3 regions of the Paraburkholderia sp. 22098 genome follow, and region 2 is predicted to be linked to each of the others. Evidence: predicted binding sites of a transcription regulator. Region 2 holds the regulator's gene; each other region holds the start of a gene.
What was found. The regulator LexA, encoded in region 2, represses DNA repair genes until DNA is damaged. The targets are predictions, from matches to a motif close to ACTGTATNNNNATACAGT.
Positions count from the first base shown of each region.

Region 1: a site for LexA is predicted at 5,436-5,453, ahead of ACTJLB_RS05320 (putative DNA modification/repair radical SAM protein). Genes of this name have one in related genera too.
Region 3: a site for LexA is predicted at 4,878-4,895, ahead of ACTJLB_RS07410 (DUF5131 family protein). Genes of this name have one in related genera too.

Region 1 covers NZ_JBQEPV010000002.1:432,617-440,441, forward strand. The annotation lists gene ACTJLB_RS05300 (low affinity iron permease family protein) at 1-44, opposite strand, end outside; gene ACTJLB_RS05305 (class I SAM-dependent methyltransferase) at 264-1,124, shown strand; gene chrA (chromate efflux transporter) at 1,173-2,501, opposite strand; gene ACTJLB_RS05315 (UdgX family uracil-DNA binding protein) at 2,724-4,202, opposite strand; gene ACTJLB_RS05320 (putative DNA modification/repair radical SAM protein) at 4,209-5,423, opposite strand; partial or broken gene ACTJLB_RS05325 (2'-5' RNA ligase family protein) at 5,680-6,286, shown strand; gene ACTJLB_RS05330 (DnaJ family domain-containing protein) at 6,921-7,352, shown strand; gene tadA (tRNA adenosine(34) deaminase TadA) at 7,436-7,825, shown strand, end outside.
Region 2 covers NZ_JBQEPV010000010.1:95,056-102,880, reverse strand. The annotation lists gene ACTJLB_RS21580 (ABC transporter permease) at 1-296, opposite strand, end outside; gene nodI (nodulation factor ABC transporter ATP-binding protein NodI) at 325-1,239, opposite strand; gene ACTJLB_RS21570 (universal stress protein) at 1,516-1,980, shown strand; gene ACTJLB_RS21565 (DUF2939 domain-containing protein) at 2,162-2,845, opposite strand; gene ACTJLB_RS21560 (hypothetical protein) at 2,956-3,312, opposite strand; gene lexA (transcriptional repressor LexA) at 3,420-4,070, opposite strand; gene ACTJLB_RS21550 (sulfate ABC transporter substrate-binding protein) at 4,377-5,426, shown strand; gene cysT (sulfate ABC transporter permease subunit CysT) at 5,577-6,473, shown strand; gene cysW (sulfate ABC transporter permease subunit CysW) at 6,470-7,504, shown strand; gene ACTJLB_RS21535 (sulfate/molybdate ABC transporter ATP-binding protein) at 7,504-7,825, shown strand, end outside.
Region 3 covers NZ_JBQEPV010000003.1:156,828-164,652, reverse strand. The annotation lists gene ACTJLB_RS07430 (hypothetical protein) at 1-1,425, shown strand, start outside; gene ACTJLB_RS07425 (hypothetical protein) at 1,502-1,900, opposite strand; gene ACTJLB_RS07420 (hypothetical protein) at 2,889-3,152, opposite strand; gene ACTJLB_RS07415 (replication-relaxation family protein) at 3,539-4,465, shown strand; gene ACTJLB_RS07410 (DUF5131 family protein) at 5,068-5,817, shown strand; gene ACTJLB_RS07405 (three-Cys-motif partner protein TcmP) at 5,825-7,099, opposite strand; gene tcmP (three-Cys-motif partner protein TcmP) at 7,209-7,825, shown strand, end outside.

The sequences.
Region 1 (7,825 bases), on a different contig from region 2:
GTCGACAGATAGCTGGCGAAGTTCGAAAACCATTTGCTGTTCATGGCGATCTCCGTTGTTGGTCTGGTTCATACGATGATCGCATAGGACAGGTGATCGGGCTCGGTCTGGTCCGGGGGTGTTCCGCGTGGATGCCGTTGACGGTGTCTGTCTGCTCGGTGATATTCTTTTCGTTGCCTGGTTTGCGTTTGCTCCGTGCTTGCGAAGGCAGCGACGCTTCCCTCATTGCTTGAAGACAGCACGAACGGCAAGGACCGGCGCTCATGAACGATCAGCGATATCTGGCACCCGACAGCACCGCGGCCCGCGTTGCACTCTGGCGGGCGCTGCACAAGGAAGTCGACGCCGCGCCGCATGTTTTCGACGACTCGATCGGCCTCGAACTGCTAGCTCCCGGCGACGACTGGCGCCAGCGCGGCGACATGGACCCGCAGTTCACGCGTCCGTTTCGCGCGTCGATCGTGGCACGCGCTCGTTTCATCGAAGACCTGGTGGTCGAAGAGGCGGCGCGCGGGATCGGCCAGTATGTGATTCTTGGGGCGGGGCTCGACAGTTTTGCGCAGCGCAGGCCGGAGATTGCTTCGCGCCTCACAGTATTCGAGGTCGATCAGCCGGTGCCGCAGGAGTGGAAACGTCAGCGGCTCGGCGAGCTTGGTTTCGGCATCCCGCCATGGCTGCGCTTCGTGCCGGTCGATTTCGAGGCTGGCGAAGCATGGCAGGACCGGCTCATGGCGCACGGTTTCGACGACAGGAAGCCGGCAATCGTCGTCTCAACGGGCGTGAGCATGTATCTCACGCGCGATGCAAATGCGGCCACGCTGCGCCAGATCGCGGCTTTCGCCCGCGGATCGACGCTCGCCACGACGTTTCTGCTGCCGCTAGACATGGCGGATCCAGAAGTCCGCCCTGGGCTGAAAATGGCAGAGAAGGGCGCGCGCGAAAGCGGCACGCCCTTTCTCAGTTTCTTCACGCCGGCCGAGATGCTGGCCCTTGCCCACGAAGCCGGCTTCGCGCAGGCGCGGCACGTCTCTGCGGCCGACCTTACGCAACGCTACTTCGTCAACAGAAGCGATGGCTTGCGTCCGCCGGACAATACCGAGGAATTGCTAATAGCGAATGCCTGACCACGGTCCCCCACGAGCGTCACGGTAAGGCCGACGACTTGCTGAGCGTCACACCAGCAACCGGATCGCGAGCCCTGCCACGCCGCACACCAGCACTACTGGTATCACGCCGACCTTGAAGCGGAAGAGCGCGATCGCAGCCGCCAGCCCGATGACGAGCGACAACCAGTCGAAGCCCCCATGCAGGCCATGCGGCCATAAAACGTGCAGCGCAAAGAAGACGGCAAGATTCACGATTACGCCGACGACCGCGGCCGTGATCGCAGTGAGCGGCGCGGTGAATTTCAGATTGCCGTGCGTGGTCTCGATGAACGGGCCGCCCAGCAGGATGAACATGAACGAAGGCAGAAAAGTGAAGAACGTCACGATCGTTGACGCGACGACAGCGGACAGAAGTAGCGCGTCCGGACCGAATATCGCTCGCGTCCATCCTCCGACAAAGCCGACGAAAGCGACGACCATGATCAACGGGCCGGGCGTCGTCTCACCGAGCGCAAGACCGTCGATCATTTGAAGCCCCGTGAGCCAATGCTGATGCTCGACCGCGCCCTGGTAGACGTAAGGCAAAACCGCGTACGCGCCACCGAATGTAAGCAGCGCTGCCTTCGTGAAGAACCAGGCCATTTGCGTGAGTGCGCCGTTCCATCCGAAAAGAGCGGCTAGCGTACCGATCGTCACCAGCCATATGAGGACAAAGCTTGCCAGGACGATGAAAAAGCGCTTCCAGGTAAAGAGCGCGTGACGAGGCGTCGGCGTGTCGTCGTCGATCAGCGCCGGGCCGTGAAGCTGCGCAGCGGCGCCGTGCTTGCCGCCAATCACGAAAGTGCCGGGCGCATATTTCCCGCCGACGTAACCGATCACGCCAGCCACGAGAACAATCAACGGGAACGGCACCTTCACGGCGAAGATGGCAATAAACGCCGCAGCGGCGATAGACCACAGCCAGGCGTTCTTAAGCGCGCGTGAGCCAATGCGATACGCGGCGAACACGACGATCGCAGTCACGGCCGGCTTGATTCCGTACAGGACGCCGGCCACAGCCGGGACGCTGCCGAACACCAGATAGACCCACGACAGGCCCATCAGAATAAATAGCGACGGCAGCACGAAAAGCCCGCCCGCGATCACGCCACCCCACGTGCGATGCATGAGCCAGCCAATGTAGGTCGCAAGTTGCTGCGCCTCGGGCCCGGGAAGCACCATGCAGTAGTTCAACGCATGCAGGAAGCGCTTTTCCGAAATCCAGCGCTTTCTCTCGACGAGTTCCTGGTGCATCAGCGCTATCTGCCCGGCCGGACCGCCAAAGCTCATGAAGCCGAGTCGCAGCCAATACCAGAATGCAGTGGAGAGCGGAACGCGGGCGACGTCGTCTTTCATCAAATGGTCCTGTTCGTTTTGCCTCGTGCTGGAGCGCGAGCTTCGAGCGGTCGCAAGTATCTTTTGGCTAGCGAGGGTCTCAAGGGTGTTTGGGCGATGACGATTCGCCACTCAGGATCGGCTTGCTGACTTTCAGCTTTCCGGTCACTGACGTTCCGGTCATTGCCCCCGGTCATTGATTCCCCTTAACCGCATGACGGAACGTGCGGCGCAGTCTAGCAGTTAAGGCACGCTGCGCGGTTTGGCTTGTACCGATGCCGCCAGTTTCCGCGCTTCGACGAGTGCCTCGCTGATGGCGCTCAGCACTTTGTCGCGCGCGGCGTCGTCCTGCTGACGCAACGCGAACGAAGGATGATATGTCGCGATTCCCCAACCGCCTTCGAGTTCGAACGGCTTACCCATATAGTCGCGCAAGCTTGCCTTTTCGCGCAGCAACGCGTTGAGCGCCGTTGCGCCCAGCGCGACGACGACCGATGGCCGAACGGTTTGCAACTCCTGCTCCAGCCAATACGAGCATGCTTCGACCTCGCGCTGCGCGGCGGTTTTGTGCAGCCTGCGCTTGCCGCGAGGTTCCCATTTGAAGTGCTTGACCGCGTTCGTCAAATAAAGCTGCTCACGCGACAGGTCGGCGCGGACGATCGCGAGATCTAGCAACTGTCCCGCCGGCCCGATGAAAGGCTCGCCGCTCAGATCCTCCTGATCGCCGGGCTGCTCACCGATCAGCATGATGCGCGCGTCACGAGGCCCCGAACTGCCCACGGCTTGCGTCGCATTGCGCCACAGGTCGCAGCGTCGGCAGGCGTCCAGCGACGATGGCTGATCGCGGGCAGGCTGAGCGAATTCAGCTTCGACAGGAATGGACTTGCCGCCTAGCGCCGCGACCCCGCTCGCTTGCGCAACGCGCCGCGCGCCGCTCTTTGCTTCACTGATCATGGCGGGAATCAGATGGCCTTCCGGCAGCCCTTTCCAGAACCGCACCGGCATGTGCTGTTCGAGCGCAGCTTCGTTCAGACGCGCAGGATTGAATGTGCTGCGGTAGTACGCGAGCCACAACGCCTCGGCCTCGTCTTCAGTGTCGCAGCGATGCTTGTGGCGCAGCGCAGGGCGCGCTTCGATATGTAGTTGCTCGCCGTTCCAGAACGCGGCGCCGTGAGGCGTCGCGATAATCCACGACGAGCGCCCCATGCGTTGCGCGAAATGTTCCGCGGCCCATGCGAGAACGTCGTGTTCCGGTTCGTACCAGGCTATGTACTCTGGGGTTTGGGCGTCCGGCCTCTGCTTGCGAAAGCGCACGTACGCGATCATGTCGTGCTTCGCACGGCGCACCGCTTTAGCCATCCGGTAGAGCCGGGCGCCGTCGACGTCGGCTGGCGACGCCACCGCGCGATCGCCGCATTGCCAGCGCCAAAGCACCTTGTAGAGGAATGCCCACCGGTCAGGCTCACGATACAGCGCCGCATCATGCAGCAGCGCTGACAGTTCTTTCGAGACGTGAACGGCCGGGGCGTCCGACCCGAGCGCCGCGTTGCGGGACGTGTCGCCGTAATCGAGCGCCGTTTGACTAGACAGCGAACCATGACCACCGGCGCCTTCTTTAATGCGCCATTCGATCGACTCCGGCGCAAGCCCTTGAGCCAGCGCAACGAGAGTGGCTGTACGCCAGGCGGCAAAATGGTTTTCGATCTCGATGCAATGAAGCACGACACGTCACCACAACTGCATTTGCGTTTGCATTGGCGGCGTCAGGATTCGCCGCAGATGAGCCGACGACGCGTCGTGCATGGCCGCCCGATAGTCTTGCGTGACGACGAACGGCTTGATCTTTTCCAGCGGACACCGCAGGCGCACCAGATCTTCATAGCGCACCCGCCGGGAGCGTCGCAACTCGACCAGCCGCTTGGCATTGCGCATGCCGATGCCCGGCACCCGCGCGATCATGCGAAGCGGCGCGCGGTTCAGGTCGACCGGGAACTGGTCGCGATGCCCGAGCGCCCATGCAAGTTTCGGATCCATGTCGAGCGGCAGGTTGCCTGGCTGTTCGAACAGTTCCGCGACGTTGAAACCGTAGCCGCGCAGCAGAAAATCTGCCTGATACAGACGATGTTCGCGCAGCAGCGGCGGCGCCTCGCCGGGGACTGCCGAAGGACTGTCAGGGATCGGGCTGAATGCCGAGTAATACACGCGCTTCAGCTTGTACGATCCGTACAGCGTTTCCGCGGTCTGCAGGATGGTGCTGTCGTTCGTCTGATCCGCGCCGACGATCATTTGCGTGCTTTGGCCGGCCGGCGTGAACCGGGGCGCTTTTGCGTCGCCCAGCGCCTCTTCCTGCGCGAGCCGGATCGACCCCATGGCGAGCTTGATCGTGCGCACGTCTTTCTCCGGTGCAAGGCGTGCGAGGCTGCCTTCGGTCGGCAGTTCGATGTTCACGCTCAGACGGTCGGCATAGCGGCCGGCTTTGGCGATGAGTTCGGGGTCGGCGTCGGGGATGGTTTTCAGGTGAAGGTAGCCGCGGAACTGGTGATCTTCGCGCAGCGACTGCGCTACCCGCACCAGTTGCTCCATGGTGTAATTCGACGACCGGATGATGCCTGAACTCAGAAACAGTCCGTCGATGTAGTTGCGCCGATAAAAGTCGAGCGTGAGGTCCACGACCTCCTCAGGCGTGAAGCGCGCCCGTGGCACATTGCTCGAACGCCGGTTGACGCAGTACTGACAGTCATACAGACAGAAATTCGTGAGCAGGATTTTCAGCAGCGACACGCAGCGCCCGTCTGGCGTGAAGCTATGGCAGATACCGGCGCCGGTGCTGGCGCCCAAACCTTCCGTGCCGCGCGAGGCGCGCTTAGGCGCGCCACTACTGGCGCACGATGCGTCGTATTTGGCCGCGTCGGCCAATACTTCGAGCTTTTTCTGCAATTCCACGTTGCCGCCGATACTGTATGGATGTACAGTATTGTACGTGGGCAATTCGTAAGCGCAAGCGTTTTTTGGCAGGGCCGGCGGTTGGGTTTGGGTGCTGGCTTGCTGGCTTGCTGGCTTGCTGGCTTGCGGTGCGGTTGCTGCCTTGTTGGTTGCTGCCTGGTTGCTTGTTCATTGCTTGTTTTCCGCTGGCGTCCGCCAGTTCGTTCATGTGAAGGGGGATTCGCGTAGATGCCGGATTTCAGCACGCAGGAGCAAGATGCCTGAACAACTGTGGTTGCCCGGGCTCGAGGCGCCGCCAACGCCAACCGACGGCCTCTTTTTCGCTGTCTTCCCGGATGCGAATACCGCGGCCAGCATTTCAAAGCTAGCGCAAGAGCTTTGCGGGGAGGCGCGCGCCCGCAGTAAGCCGCTTGCCGCCGGTCGTTTGCACGTCACGCTGCGTCATCTCGGCAATTTCGCGGGCGGTCTGCCGCCGGAACATGTGGAGGCCGCAATGCAAGCGGCTGCCGCGGTTCGCATGGCGCCGTTCAGCGTCGAGTTCAATACGGCGGAGAGTTTCGCGTCGAAACCGCGGCCGGGCCCGTTAGTGTTGACGGGGAGTGAGGGCGTGGTGGGTCTGCATCGGCTTCATGACGCATTGGCGGAAGCGCTGCACGTCAAGGGCATTGAAAGCCGCGCCGGTTCCGCGGCAGTGACTTATACGCCGCATGTCACGTTGGCTTACGGCTTGCCCTTGGGCCGCCACGCGTCCGGTAGAGCCGGTTTGCTGGAATGTGCGTGGTTTCGCGTTGATACACAGCTTATTGGGGCGTACCCGGCATATTGTGCTTGCGCGCTGGACGCTTGAAGGGGCCGCGCCCTAGTGGCATTGGCGCGACGATTAGCTGGTCGTGAAGAGGAACATGAAAGGAGGGTGGGCCGCGACGCGTGATCTGTGGCTTTCGATTCTGTGGGGGATCTGGCGTGCGTCTAGAAGCGCATACCAGTAGCGCAAACGCCGCCGAAACCACTGCCGCTTCCGCCGGCTCCGGCGCAGAATACTGCGCAGCCGGAAAGCAACGCGGACATCGCTGCGGCTACACATACAGTGCGTAGGGTTGTATTGAATGAGCGCCTGTCAACGCGGGCGCGGCTCGCGAGCGCTGAAGCGCAGCCCGCGCACGCCCGGACTGCGGGCTGCGGGGCAGTGCTTGTGGCAGTGATTCGTGCTGCGTTGTCAACGCGTGAGTGTGTCATTTGCAATTGCATGATCGGTGGCAAAAAAGCAGGAAACAGAGAAGCGAAGTAGGTGAGCGACGTAGCCAAACGAAGCGAACCAAGCAGGCGGCCAAAGCACGCCGCGAGCGCGACTCGCAAAAAGTGTCGAAGCCTAGCTTGCATCCATCCAGGACTCCAATACGCAAAATCCGAAAAGCCGGCGGGCCGGGTGAATCCGGCGGAAGGAACCCTCGTGCGCTCCCTGATAGAATGCTTGGGCCGCAACGTAGTGGATTGCAGATGAGATTGCTTGATGCGTTAGTCGAACAGCGTATTGCCGCCGCCGCCGCACGTGGCGAATTCGACGATTTGCCGGGCGCAGGCGCGCCGCTCACCCTGGACGACGATGCTTTGGTCCCGGAAGAAGTGCGCGTCGCCAACCGGATTTTGAAAAACGCGGGGTTTGTGCCCCCCGCAATGGAGCAGTTGCGCGCGTTGCGTGACTTGCAGTCCGAACTGAGTGCCGTGAGCGATCAGGCTACGCGGTGCCGTCTTCAGGCTCGCATGCTGGCGCTCCATATGGCGCTGGAATCGTTACGTGGAGGCCCGTTGGTGCTTCCGCGCGAATATTGCCGCCGGATTGCGGAGCGATTGTCCGAGCGGGCTTCCAACAGCGATGTGTCCGCGGTGGAAGGCTCTCCCGCGAATGTCGCCGGCTCGGGGACACAGTGAGCGAGCCCGTCGTTGGTCGCGGGGCCATGGGCCCGAACTTGGGTTTGAACTTGGACTGGATCGAGGCAGGAAAGGAGCCGGAAATGCCGCCTGTTACTGTCGGTGGTGTTGTCACCATCGCCGGTGACTTCGCAAATGGCGAGCCGGGTGTCGCTGCCGCGGCGCCCATCGCCTCGTCCGATCCCCCCGAGCCGCTCGCAACCGCCGCCAACCCCATCGCCAACCTCGCCGCCAACCCGACCGTCTCCGACCGCGATCGCCGATTCATGGCCTTGGCGCAAGCTGCCGCCGAAGAAGCACGGGCGGCTGGTGAAGTGCCCGTCGGCGCAGTGCTCGTGCGTGGCGACGAAGTGATCGCGAAAGGTTTCAACCATCCGATTGGCGCGCACGATCCTTCGGCGCACGCGGAAATGGTCGCGTTGCGTGCCGCGGCACAGATCGCGCAGAACTATCGCTTGCCGGGCTGCGAACTG
Region 2 (7,825 bases):
GACTCGAAACTCGCGGACATCATGACGCTCGACGCAACGGTGCCCGCTGCTAGGAACGCGATATACGACACGCCGTCGACGCGGCCGACCATCAGCCCGAGACCGAAACCGAGGCCGAATAGGTAGATCATTGGGTCGGCGAGATTGCCGAACATGGAGGCGAGCGCGAGCTTCTTCCACACAAGGTAGTTGCGGCGCCAGACCGCAATCCAGTTGACCGCGTTCGCGGGCAACGCGGCGAAGGGGGCCTGCATGGGTGGCGTGGCTTCGTTGCTTCGATAAGTGCGTGCATCCATTGCGTGTCTCGTGCAGTGTCGATGGAAGTCAGTCCTGCATTTCGCGGCCCGTGAGGCGCAGGAATACATCCTCGAGATTCGCCGGGCGGTGCAGATAGCGCAGGTCCGCTCGCTGCTTCAGTCTCGCATGCACTGGCCCGGCGTCGTTCACATAACAGAAGAGCGTCTCACCGCTGATCTCGGTTCGCTGTGCGAGCGGCGCAAGCTCATCGCGTAATGCGAACGGATCGGGGCCGAAAATCTCGATGACGTCGCAGCCGATTTCCGACTCGATCAGCTCCCTTGGCGCGCCTTCCGCAATCTTGCGTCCTTCTTCGATCACGCACAGCCGGTCGCATAGCCGCTCGGCTTCTTCCATGAAGTGGGTGGTCAACAGGATCGTCTTGCCACGCGCGAGCAGCGAGCGCAGTCGCTCCCAGATGAGATGGCGTGCCTGCGGGTCGAGGCCGGTAGTCGGCTCGTCCATGATCAACACATCGGGATCGTTGACGAGCGCCCGCGCGAGCGTGAGGCGCCGCTTCATGCCGCCCGACAGTTCGCTCACGCGCGCGTCGGCCTTGCTCTCCAGCCGCGCGAATTCCAGCAGCGACGGCACCATCGCGCGGCATTGCGCGGCGCTCAAGCCGAAGTAGCGGCCGAACACCAGCAGGTTCTCGCGGACGGTAAAGTCGGGATCGAGGTTATCGAACTGCGGCACCACGCCCACGCGCGCCCGCGCGATGCGCGCCCGGCCGGGAATCGGCTCGCCGCACAGGCGGATCGAGCCGGCGTCCGGCGTGGCAATGCCGAGCAGCATGCGCAATGTGGTGGTCTTGCCGGCGCCGTTCGGTCCGAGCAGGCCGAAACACTCACCGACGTCGACATGAAACGACAGTCCGTCGACAACTTTCTTTTCGCCGTAACTTTTTTCAACCTGCTGGAATTCGATAGCGGTGTCGGGCATGGATAGGGATCGAGGCTCAGGCAAAAGAGGCGAATCGACGGGAAGGCTGCTCATTCTAGGTCATCAGCCGGGAAATGGCGGTTTAAGGAGCGCCCCGCGCTGTGGGTTCTTGCACTGCCGCAAAGGCGTCGCCGGCGTTGTCCTCATCGAGTGTGCCTCGTATGCACAAGGCCGGGGCGTGCAGCAATCGCACTTAGCGTTTTCCATCCCTTGCAAGCTGAATTGCGGCGCACCATGATTGATTCAGACCGCGCTTTTGCGGAAAGGGGAAGAACGATGGCGAGCTACCAGAAAATCCTGCTGTGCTACGACGGCTCGCGTGAAGGCCGCAAGGCTCTGCGTTGCGGCGCCGACCTTGCGCTGGATCTGAAGGCGCAAACGCATCTGCTTTCGGTGGTGGACATGCGTTCGAGCATTGCGCAAAGCGCGGGACTGCTGACGGACGTCGCGTGCGGCAGCTTCGAAAAGACCGCGCGGGACATCCTGCAAGAGGGCGTGGACTGGCTGACCGAGCGCGGCGTCAACGCGCAGGGTCACTTTGCGTTCGGCCATCCGATCGACGAGATCGCCAATCTTGCCAACGAGTTGCACGTCGACCTGGTGGTGGTGGGCCACCGTTGCCGCACAGGCTTGTCCCGATGGTGGATGGGTGCCGGCAATACACCGCTGCTCGACCGGGTGTCATGCAGCATTCTGGTCGCGTGCTCTTCAGCGCATGAGCAGCAGCAGGAAGCGGCCTGACGATGCGGTTCGGGCGCACGGCCACCCGCGCCGGGCATGCAGCCTTGGTGCGGGTGGGTGCTCGTGAGCTTTGGTCCGGATGAACGCGGAGGACGGAGTAGCGGGCGGCGCGTGTGCATTACGAGTGCATTGCGTCAGATCGGCCGCGTGCGCGTTCGATGTGTCAAGCCGCGCCTGGCGCTCACTCGTTCAGATTGACCGCCGCCAGCTTCCACGTGAAAAGACCCTCGCGCATGAAGATGGCGGAGTAACGCGCGTCCCCGGCACCGTGCTGGTATGTGACGGCGAACTCGTTGAGGCCGCGGTAGCCGGCTGTGGTTTGCGGCGGTTGGGGCGGGGTGGCCCTATCAACCGCGTTGCCGTTCGGATCACCCGTAGCGCCGCCGGGCGTGCGGCTGTCCGCACCGGACGATGCGGGGGCGGGCGCATTGGCAGCGGGCGGATTGCCGGTCACCGGCGCGGCGTTGGGCCGCTCACCCGGCTCGCCGCGCGGCGGCATGCCGTTCAAAAGCGCAGCCACGCCGTCGGGTGTTGCATACGCGTCGACGAGCGGGCCGATCAACGCGACGCCAATCATCGCGCCGATCGCAGCCAACGGAATACCGTTTCCATGTGAGTCAAGCCGCCGCGTCAGCAAGCCCGTGACTTGCTGCTTCAGGCTCTCGCGCAATGCAGGAAAATCGACATACCGATTCACCGTCTGCGCGTCACGTGCGTCGGCGGCGCGTTTGAGGTTGTTGAGCGCGATATACGGGGAGGCATAAGCGAAGCCCAACGCCGCGATCAGCGCGATCACGATCAACGTGACGGTAAGCGTGACTGCAAGCGGACGGGCGCTGCGCTTCCTGGGTGTTGAAACTGCCATCGAGCGGAAATCTCCATCAGGTGTGATCTAACGTGGACCGCAACCGCGCTGAAACGATCCGTGCGCTGCCACAAACCATGTGAGCGACGCGCCCCACACCTCACAACTCGTCAGGACTCGAACACCGCTCCGTGGACGTTGGTTTCCTCGGCGATGCAACGGTCAATCATGCGGCACACCGCGTCTACAGTGCCGACCATGATGAGCCGCGACGGCCCGTGGTACACGCGCACCGGCGCACGGCGCTCGGGCTCGGCAGTATTGAGCCCCGAGTTCAGCGACACGCGAGCGAATGCCGGCAATGAAGACGGCAACGCAGCCTGCCGGTCGGACCCGCGAGCGGGCAAGTCGAACAGCGACGCGGTAGCAGCCGTGGACGCTTCGATCAGTGAGCAAGGTACCAGCTTGCGCAGATGGCGCAGACGGCCGAACTGGCGAAACGGCAACAGGCGGGCAAGGCGTTCCATGAGTCTCTCCGGGCGATTCAACATGAGTACTGCTTTAGTCGGTGAGCAGGCGAGCGGTTGGCTAATGACGCACTGAGCTTGTCGCTCATTAAGCCAAACCCGTGCTGTCAGAATTCGCCCGGGCGGATAAGCCCGACAGCGATTCCTTCCAGCGCGAAATCCGCACTGCCTGTCTCAACGAAGATGTTCTCGTAATCGGGGTTCTCGGCAATCAACTCGATACCGTTCGCGCGGCGCTTCAGGCGCTTGACCGTGACGTCGTCGCCAAGCCGCGCAATGATGATCTGGCCGTCTTTGGCCTCGCTTCTTTTCTGCACCGCGAGCAGATCGCCGTCGAAGATACCCGCGTCGCGCATGGACAGCCCGCGCACCTTGAGCAGGTAGTCGGGCTTGCTCGAGAAGAGCGCCGGGTCGCACGCATAGTGTTGGGCGATATGTTCCTGCGCGAGGATCGGGCTGCCGGCGGCAACCCGGCCGATGAGCGGCAGCGACAGTTGCATGATGCTGGCGTGCGGCAACGTGAACTGATGCGGCGCCTCGTCCGGGCCAGCAAGCAGGCGAATGCCGCGCGACGCGCCGGCCGCGAGTTCGATCACGCCCTTGCGTGCAAGCGCCCGCAGATGCTCTTCAGCCGAATTGGCCGAGCTGAAGCCCAGTTCGGCGGCGATTTCCGCACGCGTGGGCGGAAAACCGGTGCGCTCTATGGCCCGGCGGATCAGATCGAAAACCTGCTGCTGTCGTGCGGTGAGTTTGGTCATGGCGCCACTGTATGGATGAACAGGTGCCTGTATTTTTATACAGTATCCGGCGCAATTCAAGCTTTACTTTAAGTTTGCGGCTCGACCCCTCGCTGGAACGTCGTAAATCGACGTCAAGACATCCGTTTTCATGCCGCAACGCCTTATCTGGCTGTCATTACCACTTTTGCGTATTAAAAAATGAATAAACATTATTTTTAATGATGAAAGCCCCTGGATAGACTAGCCTCCAGTCGCTCATGTGCACGTGACCCGACGCAAAACAACACACGCTGTTTCAGCGCACCAACATGCGGAGAACTTGGCATGAACAATCACGAAGCGGGCCGGGCAGGCAGGAGCCGAAAACTTATCGCAGCGCTCGCGTTCGGCGCGGCAGCCGCGCTTGGCGTCCTTGGCGCGGCGGGCCAGGCGCAAGCCGCCGACACGACGCTGCTCAATGTGTCCTACGACCCCACTCGCGAGCTCTACCAGGATGTGAACCAGGCTTTCGCCAAAGAATGGAAGGCGAAGACCGGCGAGACCGTCACGTTCAAGCAGTCGCACGGCGGCTCGGGTGCGCAGGCGCGCTCGGTGCTCGACGGCTTGCAGGCCGACGTCGTGACGCTCGCGCTCGCTTATGACATCGACGCCATCGCGAACAAGGGTTTGATCGATAAAGGCTGGCAGAAGCGCTTGCCCGACAACGCGTCGCCGTATACGTCGACGATCGTGTTTCTGGTGCGCAAGGGCAATCCCAAGCACATCAAGGATTGGGACGATCTGACCAAACCCGGCGTGTCGATCGTGACGCCGAATCCGAAGACCTCGGGCGGCGCGCGCTGGAACTATCTCGCGGCATGGGCGTATGCAGCGCATCAGCCGGGCGGCAATGAGCAGAAGGCCAAGGAGTTTGTCGGCAAGCTGTACAAGAATGCCGGCGTGCTCGATTCCGGAGCGCGCGGCGCGACCACCAGCTTCGTGCAACGCGGCATCGGCGACGTGCTGATTGCGTGGGAAAACGAGGCGTTTCTGTCGCTGAAGGAATTCGGTCCGGACAAGTTCGAAATCGTCGTGCCGTCCGTGAGCATTCTGGCCGAGCCGCCGGTGGCGGTGGTAGATAAGGTCGTCGACAAACATGGCACGCGCAAGCTGGCCGAAGCGTATCTGAACTTCCTGTACAGCGAGCAGGGCCAGGAAATCGCGGCGAAGAACTTCTACCGTCCGCGTTCGAACAAGGTTCCGGCCGAACTGACCTCGAAGTTTCCGAAGCTGAAGCTGTACACGGTCGACGATTCGTTCGGCGGCTGGGCCAACGCGCAGAAGACGCACTTTGCCGACGGCGGCGTGTTCGATTCGATCTACCAGCCTCAGTAACACCGCCCATGTCCGCGCCGCGGCAGGCGCGAACCGAGGCAACGTGACGCGCCACGGCGCGTCACTTTCCGGAGCGCGCCGCTGGCGCGCTTTTGGCCGATCAGGACCAGGCGGCCGGCAACACGAGCATCAACCGAAAGAGTATCGAGCATGACCACGTTGACCTTCCGCAAACCAAGCGCCTTGCCCGGTTTCGGCCTGACACTCGGCATCACGGTGGCTTATCTGAGCCTCGTGGTGCTGATTCCGCTCGCGGCGACTTTTCTGAAGACAGCCACCCTCGACTGGAGTCAGTTCGTGCGCGCCGTCAGCTCGCCGCGCGTGCTGGCCTCGTACCGGCTGACGTTCTTCTCCGCGCTCGGCGGCGCACTGATCAACGCGGTGTTCGGCTTTCTGGTCGCATGGGTGCTCGTGCGGTACAGGTTTCCGTTCAAGCGCATCGTCGACGCCGTGGTCGATCTGCCGTTCGCACTGCCCACGTCGGTGGCCGGCATTTCGCTCGCGGCCGTGTACGCGGGCAACGGCTGGATTGGACAGTTCCTGGAGCCGCTCGGTCTGAAGGTCGCATTTACGCCGGTGGGCGTGCTCGTCGCACTGACCTTTATCGGTTTGCCGTTCGTCGTGCGCACGGTGCAGCCGGTGCTCGAAGAGTTCGAGCGCGAGCAGGAAGAGGCTGCTGCTTGCCTCGGCGCATCGCGCTGGCTGACGTTTCGCCGCGTGGTGTTGCCGGCCGTGTTGCCGGCACTGCTGACGGGCTTTGCGCTCGCGTTCGCGCGCGCACTAGGCGAATACGGCTCGGTCATTTTCATTGCAGGCAATGTGCCGATGAAGTCGGAAATCACATCGCTGCTGATCATCACGAAGCTCGAGCAGTATGACTACGCCGGCGCGACGGCGCTTGCCGTCGTGATGCTCGTAGTCTCGTTCCTGATGCTGCTTTTCATCAATACGCTGCAGTGGTATCTGCAGCGCCGCACGAGCCGCGGCAACGCAGGTCCGGCGCCTGGCGCCGCGAGCGTTGCAAGCATTGGCGGAGGTGCGCAATGAGCCGCCATTCGGCAGGTCACGTCGATAACGCCGACGGCGTCACGCCGCACGCCGTGGCTCCGCGCGCGCCACTGAACATTGCGCGCCGGCCCGATCCGGTCACCGAACCGCCGCTTGTCCGCTGGATTCTGACCGGCATTGCGCTGCTGTTTCTCGGGCTCTTTCTCGTCGTGCCGCTCGTCGCCGTGTTTTATCAGGCGTTGAACAAGGGGCTTGGTTTTTATCTGGAGTCGCTCGCCGATCCGGATGCGCTGGCGGCCATCAAGCTGACGGCAATTACAGCGGGAATCGCCGTGCCTCTCAATCTGGTGTTCGGCCTCGCGGCTTCGTGGTGCATCGCGAAGTTCGAGTTTCGCGGCAAGGCGCTCCTCACCACGTTGATCGATCTGCCGTTCTCGGTTTCGCCCGTCATCTCGGGTCTCATCTACGTGTTGATGTTCGGCGCGCAAGGATGGTTCGGTCCGTGGCTGCAAGCGCATAACGTGCAGATCATCTTCGCCGTGCCCGGCATTGTGCTCGCGACAATCTTCGTGACGTTCCCGTTCGTCGCGCGCGAACTGATCCCGCTGATGCAGGCGCAAGGCAACGACGAAGAGGAAGCCGCGCATGTGCTCGGCGCGTCCGGCTGGCAGATCTTTCGCCGCGTCACGCTGCCCAATGTGAAATGGGGCCTGCTGTACGGCGTGATTCTGTGCAACGCCCGCGCGATGGGCGAGTTCGGCGCGGTGTCGGTCGTATCGGGCCATATTCGCGGCCAGACGGACACCATGCCGCTGCACGTCGAAATTCTCTACAACGAATACAACTTCTCGGCGGCGTTCGCCGTGGCGTCGGTGCTGGCCTTGCTCGCACTCGTGACGCTCGCACTGAAACTGCTCGCCGAGCGTCATATGTCGGCGGAACTGTCGGACGCTCGCGACGTGCCGGCGCACGCCGGACCCGTCACGCTGCCGTCCGCTTTGCCGTCGACCGCGCAGTCGCTGAACATGCAATCTTCGCAGCAACACCCGCTCAAGCAAGGAGAGCTGTAATGGGTATCACCGTACGTAACCTGCAGAAGCGCTTCGGCGATTTCGTCGCGCTCGATAACGTTTCGCTCGATTTTCCGCCGGGCGAACTGGTTGCGCTGCTCGGGCCCTCGGGGTGCGGCAAGACCACGTTGCTGCGCGTGATCGCGGGCCTTGAATACGCGGACGGCGGGCAGGTCGTCCTGCAGGGCCAGGACGTCGCGACCGTCGGCGCGCGTGAGCGCGAAGTGGGTTTCGTGTTCCAGCACTACGCGCTGTTCCGTCATATGACGGTGTTCGAGAACGTGGCGTTCGGGCTGCGAGTGAAGCCTCGGAAGGAGCGCC
Region 3 (7,825 bases), on a different contig from region 2:
GAGCGCGCCGTCTTTCCCAAAGATTGCACCGACACGAGTTACATCTATCGCGATAACGAACTGGTCGGATTCGCGCTTCGTGTGTCGAAAACAGGCCTGAAGACGTTCTTCGTCGAAGCCAAGTCCGGCGTCGTCGAATACAACGAGGACGGCACACCGAAAAAACCGAAGCAGAAGCAGGAGAAGATAGGTAGAGCCGGTCCGGGCGGGTACACGGCGAAGGCTGCGCGTGAGCTGGCAGAGAAAAAACTCGCGGCAATCCGGACGGGCAAAACCGCCCAGGCTACGAAGACGGTGCGCTGGGCTCTGGACAGCTACGTGAAGCTGGAGGGCTTGAGCACGGAAACGGTCAAGAGCATGAAGAAGTGCCTGAACAACTACTTCGGCGAATTCCTGGACAGGCTCATGAACAGCTTCGACGTCGACGAATGCCGGCTCATCTACGAAACCGTGTACCGGACGGGGGGCAAGGAAGGGCAGGGGGTCCCCTCTCAGGCAAACCTTATGAAAAGGTACCTACAGGCCATCTTCGAGTACAACCAGATAATTCCAAATCCGTGGCACTACGTGCGCGTGAGCACTCCTCCCGCTGTTCACAAAAAAACGGTACTCGAGGCTAGCGACATCAAACAGCTGTGGTACGCAATGCAGGACGCACGTGCACTGCCGCGCGACGCCATGTTCACCATGCTGTTTACCGGTTTCCGGCACCTGGCGATTCGCTCGATGGAGTGGAAATATCTCGACATGGAGCGTTGCGTCTACCGCATTGCAGAGAAGGCACCGGGCTTCAAGAACGGCCCGGCTGTCGACTACCCGCTGCCGCAGTGGCTTGTCGACAACGTGCTGCGCCGACGATACGCGCTGTATCACGACAAGAGCCCGTATATTTTTCCTAACCGGGTAGACCCGAGCCGGCCCATGGACAATGTGCGGGGCACGTATCAGCGCGTCGGCAAGCAGGTGGGCACGCACCTGTCTACGTACGTCTTCCGGCGCACCCGCGCGACGTTCACGGAGTCCTTCTTCGGCTCAACGCTCATCACACAACGCTTCCTCAACCATCGCGTCAAGGTTGCGATGAAGGATGCGCCGGCAACGGGGTACTACGCGAAAGCGACCATGCGCATGCTGCGTCGCTACGCGGAAGCTTATTGCAGCATCATCATGCAGCTTGCTGGTCAACTGCCGATGTCTGAGAAGGTGAAGCAGGTCGTGCTCGACGAGTACGCAGACGTGCGTCAGCAGACTGTGACGCTGGAGGAGGTCGATGCGATGCTCGACACTCGCATGCTGGATGTGCTCGCGCCGGCACCAGATGAGAACGACCGGGCGGCCGACCAGTTGGGCGCCGAGATGTTCGAATACGAAATGGCGACTGCTGCGCCGTCGTCTGCTGACGAGAAAGACGAGGGCGACGACTGACGCGCAAAGAAAAAACCCCGCCGGGATGGGGCAGGGGCTGCGCCCCCGGCAAAGGGGCGTTGCGGAGGACGCGAGGTTACTGCGCGCCGCCCATCGGACGTGCGGCCCAGGCGCTGGACGCGCCGCCAGCCACCTGGCTGCTCACAGGGGCGCTCACCTGAGCGCTTACGGCCGTACCCTTGCTTGCAGCAGCTGGGGCTTTCGCGTCGTCGTCGCCGGCATCCCCTGCGACCTGCTTCCTGATGCTCGCCTTCTGCGCGGCGCTGAGACCGTCCACGTACGACTTAAAGTCCCGGTCCTGGTCGAACCACGCCACCAGGAGCTGCTCGACAAGTTCACTGCGCTCGCAGCTCTCGCCATACGTGGCCAGGTAAAAGTTCTGGTACTGCGCGATGGCCGTGCGGGTGCTCTCTTTAAGCGAGAGATTGACACGGGCCGATGGGTCGATGACGGTGAATTTCTTGAGCGTTGCCATTTGCGGATACTCCACATGAGAGAGAGGGTGTTCAAGCGCACATCGTGTGGTGCCTTGTACTTCGTATAGCACCCTCGAAAAAACAGCCTCGGTATCCCTAGCACTCCTCTGTTCCTTGCTTGCAATGCCACCCTACACCGGTCCCGACGACGTGCAGACACGCGGACCTTTTGACCGAGGCATTCCGCGCGCGTAAGTGCGCACGACCCTTTCCTGCGGTTGCACACCCTTAGCCCGCCCGGCTGCACCGGGCTCACCCTTCCTGCGGCCGCGAGGCTTCAGCACAGCGTGAGCCCTTCCTGCGCAGGTCACAGTTCCCCCGTCATGACTCCCTCGTGCGCAGTCAGGACTCTTCCCAGCCCAATTGAAGCCAATATAAAAGACGAGGGCCCAGGCCCACAGGCCGGGGTCTGCGAGGTCCGGGCTCGTGCGTAGTGAGTGTTCGAGCCGAGGTACGAACTCGTGTACGCACCTGTCCACGCGACGCGTACACACAACCGCACCTACGCTCACCCGGCGGGATACCGTGTCACGGGGTAGGGGACCGGGGTTTTCCCGGCACCCGCCCCAGACCCTCGGGCGAGCTGCGGTGTTGCCGCGCCGCCGAGCACCCCGCCTGCGCATGAAGTACACCGCGGCATCAACGCAGCGAGCAAAGCGAGCTGCCAACAAAAAAGTCCGCCGGGAGGCGGACAACTTCCTCTCACCAGTGAAGGCTCATGCTCGCTTCGCTCGCATCAGCAACATCGCCGGGCTCCCGCCCGGCTGAGACTCGTCCTGTGCTCGAAGCGCACGGGTTGCATCTCTTTTGGTGTATCGGCGAGCGGTGCTGGGCATGAAAAAGCCCAAGGCGGTGCCGGGCCTCTTCGCGGGATGTGTCATTCAGGGGAGCTGTTGCTGTTCCAGGACTTGCGCTGCGCGCTTGAGGTCAGCGGCAATCTGATGGGCTTGTTCATCATGAGAGAGTCCGTTTGTGTGATTGTGGGTATCAGCCGCGCAGTCCGGAGGCGAGCTGCTTTTCGAGCAGCATCCGCACACGCTGGCTGCGCGAGTAGCCAGGCATGGGCTCGACCTGTTTGACGGCGGCATTCAGGCACCTGCGGAACGCAGCCCGCGAGCCGCACTTGGCAACGAACGTGTCCAGCAGGCATTGCGGGATGGAGACCGAGGTCTTGTGGCCGTCCTTGGTCCGCACCGGAAGCCGAACCTGCGGCTCGATGTGAACAGAGAGGATGTTGGCGGTTGTGTTCATGGTGTGTCTCTCCGTGTGTATGGGGATGCGCGCGGGGTGCGTTCAGTCGGGGCAGCGTAGGGTGTCGGTGTGCTTCCGTACTTCGTATAGCCACTGCTCCAAAATGGCTTTGGCCACAAGGCTGGTGGCGGGTGTAGGGAGTAATGGTTATATCTCCCGTCGTGCGGAGGTCGCTGGTTTGGCCTGACGTCACGGGGCGCGATTGCCGGCGTGCCTGCGCCTAGCCGGACAAGGGTTTGCGGGCGGGAGCCCGTACGGAAAGGGACCAAACTACGCGCGCCGGGGGAGGCGTACGGGGGTGGCTCCGGCGAAAGGGACCAATCTACGCGAGGCGTTTTAGAGAGGTGGCTATACGCAGTATTCCTGAATACCTGCGGAGGCTCCCGATGCCCTCGACAAACGCCCCGGCGAAGCAGCGCGACGGACGCCTGCTCGCGATTGAAAACGAAGAAGCAGTTCTTATCGCCCTGTACCAGTTCGGCTGGCTCGCGACACGGCAGCTCTCCGCGCTCGTGTGGCCGAATGCTACCTCGCCGCGCGTCGCGCAGCGCACGCTCGAGCGCCTGCGCGCAGCCGGCGAAGTGCTCTGGAAGAAGGGGAGCGATGGCGCCACGGTGTACGCGCTATCGACAGCTGGCGAGCGTCGCGTCTACGATGTGTACGGCGAAAAGGCACTCGTGAGCAGGGAGCCGCTGCGCTACATCGAGCGGCACTACGAGCACCGGTGCCTCGCTAACGACGTCTGCATCTGGTGGCTCAACGCGGCAAAGCACCTGGGCGGCTTCGTCGACACGGAGCACGAAATACAGAAAAGGAAGGCCGTCATCAACGTGAAGGAGGCGCACTTTGCGAGCCAGTCAGGCAAAGTGCCGGACGCGTTGCTGCACCTGCCCGTGCCGCCCGATGTGCCGAACCCGGACGGCGACGACTACTGGTCTGTGTGGGTCGAGACCGAGTGCGGGCACAAGAATTTGAAGAAGCAGGAGCACATGGTCGCGGAACTTGCGTACATCGTGGGGCGCTATGGCACGCAGATGTCGGAGCGCCGGCGTGGGCCCGACGGCATCGTGCGGACGTACCGCGTGCGTGAAGCGTATGTCGTTTGCCCCAAGACTGCACACGAGGAACGGCTCGTGAAGACGCTGCTCGCGTTCCTGCGCAGGCCCACGGTTGCTGCGAATTACAACGGCGCGCTCATCCGGAAAAGCATCAAGGTGTGGCGCCCAGATGGCACCGGCGAGAGCGTCGAGGACCTCGTGAAGCGCGTGCCTGCACTGGCGGCATACGACAAGGAACTGCAGAAGCGGGCATGAAAACATGTACTGTGTAGTCGGAGCCATTGCTTGGGGTTTTGGAAGGCATCCACTGAGACATTTATTGATGGATGCGCTCGATTGCTTGCAACGATGGCGCCTAGCTGACGTCACAGCCGAAAGAACGACGGGCACAGACTTTGAGGTGGCCGTCGTTTTTTCGGCCTGCGCGACAATCATAGGGTGGCCTACTAGCCTGGCTTCTACAGCGATTCCGCTTGCACCAGCCTTGCCCAGCTAACGCACAGCGCACTCGTTAGGCGCCAGAGCATCGTAGTCGGGTGTCCCGGTGTTCTGCTCAAGCGCCTGCGCTCCCTGTAGACACGGATTGAATCAAGGTTGCGACTTGCCCGGGGGCTGCTGATGAGCGGCTCAAAGCAGCACGGCAACGCACGTGTGAGCCGAGCGGAATCCTGTATATTTATACAGCATTGAAGGATAGCGGATGCGCTTGGACGAGCAGTCGCTTGCGTACTTTCTGTCGTTTTTCATGCAGGGCCTTAACAAAAAGAATCCGGCGCCATTGCATGAAGCGAGCATGGCTATCGCAGACCGGCCGCGCGAAGCCCGATAGAATTGCACACTAAATGAGAGGTCTGATAATGAGCGGCGGGCAAAGCAAAATCGAGTGGACGGAACGAACGTGGAATCCAACAGTCGGTTGCACGAAAATATCCCAAGGCTGCAAGAACTGCTATGCCGAAGGCATGGCAAAGCGCTTGCAAGCGATGAGAACGCCGGGCTACGAGAATGGCTTTCGGCTGACAGTGCTCCCGAATCGGCTTGATGAGCCTCGGACCCGCAAGAGTCCCACGGTTTATTTTGTGAACTCGATGTCGGACTTGTTCCATCAGTCGGTGTCGGACGCCTATATATCCCGGGTTTTTGACGCCATCCGAGACTGTCCTCAACACACGTTCCAGATTCTTACCAAGCGAGCGGAGCGACTCGCGGCATATTGCGGCCACCACGACATTCCAACCAATGCTTGGCTTGGCGTATCTGTGGAGGACCGCCGGCATGGCGTTCCTCGAATAGACCACCTGCGCCGAATTCAGGGCGGCGTACGATTCCTTTCCGTCGAGCCGCTACTGGAGGACCTAGGCAAGCTGAACCTTCGCAATATCGATTGGGTTATCGTGGGCGGGGAGTCGGGTCCGAAAGCGCGTCCGATGGACGAAAAGTGGGTTCATCGGGTCAAAGCGCAGTGTGAGAAGCAGGGCGTCAAGTTCTTCTTCAAACAATGGGGAACATGGGGGAAAGACGGTGTACGCCGCTCCAAAAAGGCAAACGGCCGCCTGCTTGACGGCCGTACTTGGGACGATATGCCCGAACGAACGGTATTTGCCTGAAGCGAGCTCAAGTCAGGATTATCTGCCGTGAGTGCTCAATGACGTCGCTGGGCACATAGAGCCTCGACGGTCGCCGAGGGCGGTCGTTCTTGTTGAATATGACAATGCTTCCCGAAGAGTGTAGGCCTCGGAGGACTTTCTGGAGACGAGACTCGTCGGCCATCGTGTTCGAGATATTCTTCTCGAATAGCTGTGCGACGGTCACTGGCTGCTGATTGTCGGCCAGTTGCCGCCCGAGTTGTTCGGTCAGGGCCTCCACGCATCGCTGCTCGCCGCTTTCATCGAAAAGCAGCGACGACTGACCGCTGTAGTCTTCATCTTTTCGTGGGTTGTAGCCAAGCATGAAAAGGCCTGGCTCAAGTTCATGACCAAATTCGCTGGAGTGCTCCCAATGGAGCGCTTTCATGACGTCATGAGCTTTATAGCGTTGGGATAGGTGCACTAGCCAGTAGCTCCACGAGTTCGCGGCCTGCGGTCGAACAAAGAACAGCGTCATGAACTTTGCGTCTGTCTCGACTTTGACGCCATGAGCGATGTGCCGTTGAAGCGATGTGCGCCAGTCTTGGCCTGTTTTTAAGCTTTTTAACCGCTCCCATGGGATGTATTGCTCCAAGTCAATAGCTCGCACTGGTTTGCGGTTCCTTTCGCAATTGCTGAGGAACGTCATGAGCGAGTCGACGTTGAACGTGAGGATGACCTCGGCACCTGGAAGCTCCGACATCAGCCACCGAATAGTGCTCATTGGCACGGCGTGATAGTTGTATTGGTCCAGCAAGAATATGGACCGGCAACCATTGCGACGCGCTTTGATTCGCGCAACGATTTGCGGCAGTTCGTCGAGGAAGCCAGAGTTGTGCAGTTGGACCCTCGAGTAGTCGATGTCCGCTATCGCTCCTTCAGCGCGTCGCTTTGCCAGATGTTGATAAAGATACTGGGCTGACTCCTTGTTTTTCTCAACGAAGAAGAATTCCGCTTCTACTTCCCGTGGGGTGATTGTTCGGCCCACGTTGATTTTGGCGCGCGCTTCATGGACCGCTCGTAACAAAAGCAACGGCGTTCCGTCGACCGAGCCTGTCCCAGTCTCGCTAAGGTACTCCCCTCCGCCTGCGAAACCATCGACCAGCGACAAGGTCAGCTTCGGGATGTTTGCCGGTGACATGACCGTTTCGATATAACGGGTGACGTAGCTTTCGACAATCGAATGCTTTACAGCGCTATGCTGGTCGAGGACAGGCGGGGCATTTCCAGTCTGCCATTCGTATTTGTCTTCAGTCTTGGCCATACGGTGTATTTTTGGGGGCCTTGGTCTGGTGAAAGATTAGCAGGTTTGGGCTCGGGCAACTTACCGGTTGGCATACTATTTAGACCGCACGCGATACGAATGGACCAGAATGGTGAAAGCTAAAAAGACGGACGAGCCTGTTTTCGACCCCGCTGATGGTTTGCCCGTCATGAAGGTGGGAGCATGGTCCGAGGAGAAGCACGTCGCGCTATCGCGCTACATCGATTCGGCGCGCCAGGCGCGTGCGAAGTGGCCGTACGCCTCGTTCATTGACCTTTTTTCCGGGCCGGGGCGCGTCATCAACCGCGAATCGAAGCTCATATCCGACGGCGGGGTACTGTCGGCGTGGCGTATGTCCCAGCAGGGCGGTGTCCCGTTCAACGAAGTGTTCATCGGGGACGTCGATGCTGAATCCGTGCAGGCATGTGAGGAGCGTCTGGTTGCAGCGGGGGCATCAGTGCGCGCATATGTCGGAAGCGCGTCGAGCACCGTCGACGAAGTTCTGGCGGCTCTACCTAGAGGCCTGCATTTTGCTTTTCTTGACCCATTCAGCATAGAACATCTGGATTTCGAGATAATTCGCAAGCTCTCGTTGCGCCCGAACATCGACATCCTCATTCACTTCAGCGTGATGGATGTGCAGCGCAACATTGGCGGCGATTTCAAGCTACCCAATTCGAGGTTGGACGCGGCCGCGCCGGGCTGGCGAGAAAATCTGAGGCTCGA